DNA from 2 places in the Streptomyces sp. CMB-StM0423 genome. Region 1 is predicted to be linked to the other one. Evidence: riboswitches for the same ligand, from Rfam matches in the RefSeq annotation. Region 1 holds a riboswitch; the other holds the start of a gene.
The links. Region 1 has a riboswitch for cobalamin ahead of metE (5-methyltetrahydropteroyltriglutamate--homocysteine S-methyltransferase). Riboswitches for the same ligand answer to the same signal wherever they lie in the genome.
Positions count from the first base shown of each region.

Region 1 (4,202 bases):
GCGCCCATGGTGCCGCCGAAGACGTACGTGAACAGCAGCAGGAACAGCAGCGGCTGGCCGACGAGCATGATCGTCATCGACGGGTAGCGGGCCATCTGCCTCAGGTTGCGGCGCAGCATGGTCGCGGAGTCGCGGAGGACGTACGTGCCGGGGGCGCTCATGCCCGTACCCCCTCGGCAGCGGCGGCGTGGCCGGTCAGGGCCAGGAACACGTCGTCCAGGTCCGGGGTGTGCACCGCGAGCCCGGTGACCGACCCGTCGTCGTCGAGCCCGGCCAGCAGCCGCCGCAGCGCGCCGAGGCTGCCGTCGTACGGCACGGTGACCGCCGGCCCCGCCGGGCCGGCCACCGCGCCGGGCAGCCGGCGCGCCAGCTCCGCCGCCCGCGCGGCGTCGGCGGCATGCAGCTCGACGTGGCCGCCGGGGACGCGGCGCTTCAGCTCGGCCGCGGTGCCCTCGGCGACGAGCCGGCCGCCGTCGAGCACCCCGATGCGGTCGGCGAGCCGGTCCGCCTCCTCCAGGTACTGGGTGGTGAGGAAGACGGTGGTGCCGTCGGCGACGAGTTCGCGGACGACGTCCCACAACTCGCGGCGGCTGCGCGGGTCGAGTCCCGCCGTCGGCTCGTCGAGGAAGATCAGCCGCGGCCCGGACACCAGCGTCATCGCCAGGTCCAGCCGCCGCTTCATGCCGCCGGAGTACGTCGCGGCCCGCCGGTCGGCGGCATCGGCGAGGCCGAAGCGGGCGAGCAGCCCGGTGCTGACGGCGGTGGCGCGGGGGCGTTCGAGGTGGCCGAGGTCGGCCATCAGGCGCAGGTTCTCGCGGCCGGTGAGGAGGCCGTCGACGGCGGAGAACTGGCCGGTGACGCCGATCGCCGCGCGCACCCGGGCGGGCGCGCGGCGGATGTCGTGGCCGGCGACCCGCGCGGTGCCTGCGTCGGCGGCGAGGAGGGTGGTGAGGATGCGGACGGTGGTGGTCTTGCCGGCGCCGTTGGGGCCGAGCAGGGCGTAGACGGTGCCGGCGGGCACGGTGAGGTCGACGCCGGCGAGGACCTCGCGGCCGCCGTACGCCTTGCGCAGTCCCGCGGCCTCGACGGCGGGGGTTCCGGTGGTCATGGCGCCATGCTCGAAGGTTGACCCTGCGTCGGGGTCAAGGGCGGCGGCGCGGGCCGGTGTCGGACGGGCGCCCTAGACTGGCCCGTGCAGCCGGTTCGCCCCGTCCGCCAGGCGGTGGCGTCGCAAGAGGGAACCCGGTGGGAATCCGGGACTGCCCCGCAGCGGTGAGCGGGAACGACCGCCGTCATACGCACTGGATCCGCCGGATCCGGGAAGCGACGGCCAGTAGGCGCCCGTGCGCGCGAGTCGCGTACGGACCTGCCCGCGAGTCCGAAGACCTGCCCGCTGCCCGTGCGCGGGCCCTCCGTGCGCGGACATCCCGGTGACCTTCGAGGGCGGGTCGGCGCACGTGACGCACCAGGCAGGCATGCGGAATCCCGCCGCGCAGGACCGGCGGGGACGCGCCGCGCTGCCTTCTTCGCGTTTGCCTCCCCCTCTCCTTCCGGTCCCGGGATCTCAGGGATTCATCTCGCGAAGGAGATCTCCGTGACAGCGAAGTCCGCAGCCGCGGCGGCACGGGCGACCGTGTACGGCTACCCCCGGCAGGGCCACCACCGGGAGCTGAAGAAGGCGGTCGAGGGCTACTGGAAGGGCCGGGTCACCGCCGGCGAACTCCGCGCCACCGCCGCGGAGCTGCGCCGCGCCACCTGGCGGGAGCTGGCCGGCGCCGGCGTCCACGAGGTGCCGACCGGCGACTTCTCGTACTACGACCACGTGCTCGACACCACCGTCATGGTCGGCGCGATCCCCGGCCGCCACCGCGCTGCCGTCGCGGCCGACCCGCTCGCCGGCTACTTCGCCATGGCCCGCGGCACGCAGGACGCGGCGCCGCTGGAGATGACGAAGTGGTTCGACACCAACTACCACTATCTCGTCCCCGAGCTCGGGCCGGACACCGTCTTCACCGCCGACGCGGCCAAGCAGACGGCCGAGTTGACCGAGGCCCTGGCGCTCGGACTGGACGCCGCGCGGCCCGTGCTGGTCGGGCCCGTGACGTACCTGCTGCTCGCCAAGCCCGCGCCCGGCGCGCCCGCGGACTTCGAGCCGCTGTCGCTGCTGGACCGGCTGCTGCCGGTGTACGCGGAGGTGCTGGCCGATCTGCGCGCGGCCGGCGCCGGGTGGGTTCAGCTCGACGAGCCGGCGCTCGTCCAGGACCGTACGCCCGCGGAACTCGCCGCCGCCGAGCGCGCCTACCGCGATCTCGGCGCCCGCGCCGACCGCCCGGCGCTCCTCGTCGCCTCGTACTTCGGCCGCCTCGGCGACGCCCTCCCGGTGCTCGCCAAGGCGCCGGTCGAGGGCCTGGCGCTGGACTTCACCGGCGCCGCCGCCGACCAGCTCGACGCGCTGGCCGCCGCCGGCGGGCTGCCCGGCAAGCGGCTCGTCGCGGGCGTCGTGGACGGCCGCAACGTGTGGGCCTGCGACCTGGAACGGGCGCTCGCCACCCTCGGCACCCTCCTCGGGCTCGCCGACCGCGTCGACGTCGCCCCGTCGTGCTCGCTGCTGCACGTGCCGCTCGACGCCGCCGCGGAGCGGGACATCGACCCGCACCTGCTGCGCTGGCTGGCGTTCGCCCGGCAGAAGACCGCCGAGGTCGTCACGCTCGCCCGCGGGCTGGCCCACGGCACCGGCGCCGTCGCCGCGGAACTCGCCGCCAACCGCGCGGGACTGGCCGCCCGCGCCGCCTCCCCGATCACCCGCGACCCCGCCGTCCGGGCCCGTACGTCCGCCGTCGGCGCGGCCGACGCCCGCCGCCCGGCACCGTACGCCGAGCGCGCCGCGGCCCAGCGGGCCCGGCTGCGACTGCCGCTGCTGCCGACGACGACCGTCGGCTCGTTCCCGCAGACCGCCGAGCTGCGCGCCGCCCGCGCCGACCTGCGCGCCGGGCGCATCGGCGCGGAGGGCTACGAGGAGCGGATCGCGGCGGAGATCCGCGAGGTGGTGGCGTACCAGGAGAAGGCCGGGCTCGACGTGCTCGTGCACGGCGAGCCCGAACGCAACGACATGGTGCAGTACTTCGCCGAGCAGTTGACGGGCTGTCTCGCCACGCGGCACGGCTGGGTCCAGTCGTACGGCACCCGCTACGTCCGCCCGCCGATCCTGGCCGGCGACATCTCGCGCCCGGAGCCGATGACGGTCCGCTGGACGACGTACGCGCAGTCGCTGACGGACCGCCCGGTCAAGGGCATGCTCACCGGCCCGGTCACGATGCTGGCGTGGTCCTTCGTCCGCGACGACCAGCCGCGCGCCGAGACCGCCCGGCAGGTGGCGCTCGCGCTGCGCGACGAGGTCGCCGACCTGGAGGCGGCGGGCACGGCGGTCGTCCAGGTCGACGAGCCGGCGCTGCGCGAGACGCTGCCGCTGCGGGCCGCGGACCGGCCGGCGTATCTGGCGTGGGCGACGGAGGCGTTCCGGCTGACGACGGGCGTCGCGCGCGCGGACACGCAGATCCACACGCACATGTGCTACGCGGAGTTCGGCGACATCGTGGCGGCGATCGACGACCTCGACGCGGACGTCATCAGCCTGGAGGCGGCACGCTCGCACATGCAGGTGGCGTACGAGCTGGCCGGGCACGGCTATCCGCGGGAGGCGGGTCCCGGCGTGTACGACATCCACTCGCCGCGGGTGCCGAGCGCGGCGGAGACGGTGGCGCTGCTGCACACCGGGCTGCGGGCGATTCCGGCGGAGCGGCTGTGGGTGAACCCGGACTGCGGGCTGAAGACCCGCGGCTGGGCGGAGACGCGGGCGTCGCTGGAGAGCCTGGTGGCGGCGGCGCGGGAGGTGCGGGCGGAGCTGCGCGGGTGACGTAGCGGCGGGGGGCGGGCGCCGGCGTTCGCGTACGGGCCGGGTGCCGACGGCCGTACGCACCGGGCGCCGGGCATGCGGCCGGCGCTCCGGTGCGGGGACCCGCGTCAGGCGTCCGCCCCCTCCTCCGCACCCGCCGCCGCACCCGGGTCTCCCGGGCCGGCCGGCGGGCAAGGGGGGTCGGTGCCCGGGAGCGGGCTGTCGTCCTGCAAGGGGAGCAGGAGTGGGTGTGTTGGTCTTCGATGGTGCGGCAGGCTGCCGATAGCGTCTTGGGGCGGCGTTTGTGTGG
Region 1 covers NZ_CP025407.1:4,007,733-4,011,934, forward strand. Annotated here, with positions in the region: gene CXR04_RS17405 (ABC transporter permease) at 1-161, opposite strand, end outside; gene CXR04_RS17410 (ABC transporter ATP-binding protein) at 158-1,108, opposite strand; cobalamin riboswitch at 1,211-1,390, shown strand; gene metE (5-methyltetrahydropteroyltriglutamate--homocysteine S-methyltransferase) at 1,595-3,913, shown strand.

Region 2 (4,202 bases), 1.4 Mb from region 1:
CTCGCGCTTGAAGAGGTTGGAGACCTGCGGCTCGATGCACTCGTAGACGCCGGCGATGGAGGCGATCGTCGCGGTCGGCGCGATGGCCAGCAGCAGCGAGTTGCGCAGCCCCGTCTCCGCGATCCGGGCGCGCAGCGCGGTCCAGCGCTCCGGCCAGACCGCCTCGGCCTCGGGGTAGTGGTCGGGGTGCAGCACGCCGCGGGCGGCGCGGGTGCGGGACCAGGCCGGGTGCGCGCCGTGCCGCTCGGCGAGGTCGGCGGAGGCGGCGTACGCGGCGAGCATGATGCGCTCGGCGATACGGGTGGAGAGCGCCCGCGCCGCCGGGGAGTCGAACGGCAGCCGCAGCCGGAAGAAGACGTCCTGGAGGCCCATCACGCCCAGGCCCACGGGCCGCCAGCGGGAGTTGGACGCGGCGGCCTGGTCGGTGGGGTAGAAGTTGATGTCCACGACGCGGTCGAGGAACGTCACGGCGGTACGGACCGTGGCGTCGAGCTTCTCCCAGTCCATCGCCCCTTCCCAGCCGCCGGCGGTGTCGCCGAGATGGGCGGCGAGGTTGACCGAGCCGAGGTTGCACACCGCGGTCTCGCCGTCGTCGGAGACCTCCAGGATCTCGGTGCACAGGTTCGAGGAGTGCACGACGGCGCCGGGCTCCGCGGTCTGGTTGGCGGTGCGGTTGGCGGCGTCCTTGAACGTCATCCAGCCGTTGCCGGTCTGCGCGAGGGTACGCATCATCCGGCCGTACAACTGCCGTGCGGGGACCTGCTTGACGTACCGCCCCTCGGCCTCCGCGCGCGCGTACGCCGCGTCGAACCCGGCGCCGTACAGGTCGGTCAGCCCGGGCACCTCGGCGGGCGAGAACAGCGACCAGGGGCCGTCGGCCTCGACGCGGCGCATGAACTCGTCCGGGATCCAGTGCGCGAGGTTGAGGTTGTGGGTGCGGCGGGCCTCCTCGCCGGTGTTGTCCCGCAGCTCCAGGAACTCCTCCACGTCGGCGTGCCAGGGCTCCAGGTAGACGCAGGCGGCGCCCTTGCGCTTGCCGCCCTGGTTCACGGCGGCGACGGAGGCGTCCAGGGTGCGCAGAAAGGGGACGATGCCGTTGGAGTGGCCGTTGGTGCCGCGGATCAGCGAGCCGCGGGAGCGGACCCGGGTGAAGGGGATGCCGATGCCGCCGGAGTGCTTGGACAGCCGGGCGACCTGGTGGTAGCGCTCGTAGATCGAGTCCAGCTCGTCGAGCGGGGAGTCCAGCAGGTAGCAGGAGGACATCTGCGGGTGGCGGGTGCCGGAGTTGAAGAGGGTGGGGGAGGAGGGCAGGTAGCCGAGGCGGCTCATCAGCCCGTACAGCTCGGCGACTTCGGCCACGGCGGCGTCGGAGTCGCCGGCGGCCAGCCCGCAGGCGACGCGCAGGAAGAAGTGCTGGGCGGTCTCGATGACGGCGCGCTCGGTGGGGTGGCGCAGCAGGTAGCGGGTGGAGACCGTACGCAGGCCGAAGTAGCCGAACAGGTCGTCGCGGCCCTCGGCGACGGCCTCGTCGGCCAGCGCGTCGAGGCGGGCGGCGTGCCGCCGGACGAACGCGGCGGTGGCGTCGGCGACGATGCCCTCGCGGTGGCCCACGGCGATCGCGGCCGAGAAGCTCGTGGCGCCCTGGCCCGCGGCCTCCTCGGCGACGGCCCGGGTCAGCAGCCGGGCGGCCAGCTTCGAGTACTGCGGCTCCTCGGCGATGAGCGCCGCCGCGGCCTCGGTGGCCAGCTCCCGCAACTCCGCCTCGCCGGAGCCCGGGTGGCGGCCGCGCAGCGCGTCGGCGGCGACCCGGGCGGGGTCGGTGGCGGGCAGGTCGGCGGTCACCTCGGTGAGGGTGCGGGTGAGCGCGGCGGCCGGGCCGTCGCCGGCCCGGGGGGCGGCGGAGGCGGGCTCCGTGGGCGCGGCCGGTGGTGCGATCGTCAAGATGCTGCTCTCCCTCGTTCGGCGGGGCCGCGCGGGAGAGGCTGCGGTACGGGCGCAGGCGGGCATGCCGGATCCGTCGAGGCAACCCCGTGTGCGTCCGCGAGCCCAATCCACGAGACCCGGACGTCATCGATCGCTGCCGGAGGTTTTCGGGCTCACGACATACGGACCCGCCGGCGCGTGGCAGGCATGCCCGTATATCGCTTACCGTTGCGGGACAGCTCCGGACTTCCACCGGATTCCCCTGCGTCGGCAGCTAGGACGAGCATACATCTAGTGGCTCGCCAGGGAAGCACCCCTATATGTTGTGTCGCATGTCGGCCGGGCGTCAGAGGTCCGCGACGAAGGCCCAGAGCGGCAGATCCGGCAGCGGCAGCCAGTCCCGCGCCGGGGTGCGGACGAACCCCAGCCGCTCGTACAGCCGGTGGGCCGTGGCCATCTCCGGGGTGCTGGACAGCACCACCCGGTCCGCGCCCAGCTCCCGGGAGCGGTCCAGACAGGCCCGTACGAGCGCCTCGCCCACGCCGCGGCCGCGCGCCTCCCGGGCCACCGCCAGCATCCGGAACTCGCCCTCGCCCGGCCCGCTCAGCTCCGCGAACGGCGACCCCGCCGTCACGAACGTCACACTGCCCAGCACCTCCCCGCCGACCGCGCGGGCATCCCCTTCGACCGCGACCAGCACCTCGGCGCGCTCCGCCGCCGCCCGGCGGCGCACGTCCCGCAGCTCGTGCACATACTCGTCGTCCTCGCCGAACGTCAGCAGCCCGTCCGCCAGATACGCCTCGGCGACCAGCTCGCCCGCCCGCTCGTACTCCTCCGGCCGCACCGGCCGCACCGTGAAGTCCATGCCCCCGAGTCTGCCCTGCGCCACCGACAGCGGGCCGCCGCCCCCGGAAAGCCGGGGACGGCGGCCCGTACGCCTGCGGCCTCCGCCGCACCGCGCTCAGCAGCAGCGGAAGCCCTTGCGCGGGTCGTCGCCCGCGTCCGTGCGCATCCGCTCGAACTCGCGCCGGGTGGGCACCTTCGCGTCGGGGTCGTGCCCGCGCAGGTGCTCGACGTAGCGCTCGTACGCCGTGTCGCCGATCACCTCGCGGACGTACCACCAGACCTTGCGCCCAGCCGTAGCCAGCGCCGCCGCCCCGGTCATGACCCGCCTCCGTCCCGCGCGCCGCCGCCGGCACCCGGCTTGAACCCGCCGCCGCTGCCCAGCCCGGCCGCGGCCAGCTCCTGCTTCTCCTCCTTGGTCGCGATCAGTTGCGCCGGTGCGACGTACGACGACTCGTGGTACGGCTCCTCGTGGCTGACGACGGACTCCGGGTTGCGCAGCGACTTCACGCACACCCGGGCCGCGTCCAGGATCACGACGACCACCAGCAGCGCGAAGACCGCCGACAGCACCCCGTCGACCGTGGTGTTGGTGACGATCGTCTCGGCGTCCTCCAGCTCCTGGCCGGACAGCTTGCCGGAGTCGATGCCCTCCTGCGCCACGTCGCCCTGGGCGAAGAAGCCGACCCGCGGGTCGTCGGAGAACACCTTCTGCCAGCTCGCGGTGAGCGTGACCACGGCGACCCAGATCAGCGGGATGCCCGTCACCCACGCCCACTTCAGCCGCCCCGACTTGATCAGCAGCGTGGTGCAGATCGTCAGCGCGACCGCGCCGAGCAGTTGGTTGGTGATGCCGAAGAGCGGGAAGAGCTGGTTGATGCCGCCCAGGGGGTCGTTGACGCCGACCCACAGGAAGTAGCCCCACAGGCCCACGACGACCGCGCTGGTGGCGATGAGCCCCGGCCACCAACTGACGCGCTTGAGCGGCTTGTAGATGTTGCCGAGGGTGTCCTGGAGCATGAAGCGGCCCACCCGGGTGCCCGCGTCCAGCGCGGTGAGGATGAAGAGCGCCTCGAACATGATCGCGAAGTGGTACCAGAACGCCTTGAGACTGTCCCCGGTCACATCGGAGAAGATCTCCGAGACACCGATCGCGAACGTCGGCGCGCCGCCGGTACGGGACAGCAGCGTCGACTCCTCGACGGAGTCGGCCGCCGCTTGCAGGGCCGCCGGCGTGATCTCGTACCCGAAGCCCTGGATCGCCTGCGACGCCGACTGCGCGGTCTCGCCGATCACCGTGGGCGCCGAGTTCATCGCGAAGTACAGCCCCGGGTCCAGCACACAGGCGGCGATCATCGCCACGATCGCCACGGAGGACTCCATCAGCATGGAGCCGTAGCCGATCATCCGGATCTGCGTCTCCTTCTGCACCATCT
Region 2 covers NZ_CP025407.1:2,627,157-2,631,358, reverse strand. Annotated here, with positions in the region: partial or broken gene CXR04_RS11100 (ribonucleoside-diphosphate reductase subunit alpha) at 1-1,941, opposite strand, end outside; cobalamin riboswitch at 2,065-2,211, opposite strand; gene CXR04_RS11095 (GNAT family N-acetyltransferase) at 2,270-2,788, opposite strand; gene CXR04_RS11090 (YbdD/YjiX family protein) at 2,885-3,088, opposite strand; gene CXR04_RS11085 (carbon starvation CstA family protein) at 3,085-4,202, opposite strand, start outside.
Region 2: it holds a riboswitch for cobalamin, as region 1 does, so the genes downstream of both, CXR04_RS11100 (ribonucleoside-diphosphate reductase subunit alpha) here and metE (5-methyltetrahydropteroyltriglutamate--homocysteine S-methyltransferase) in region 1, are expected to answer to the same signal.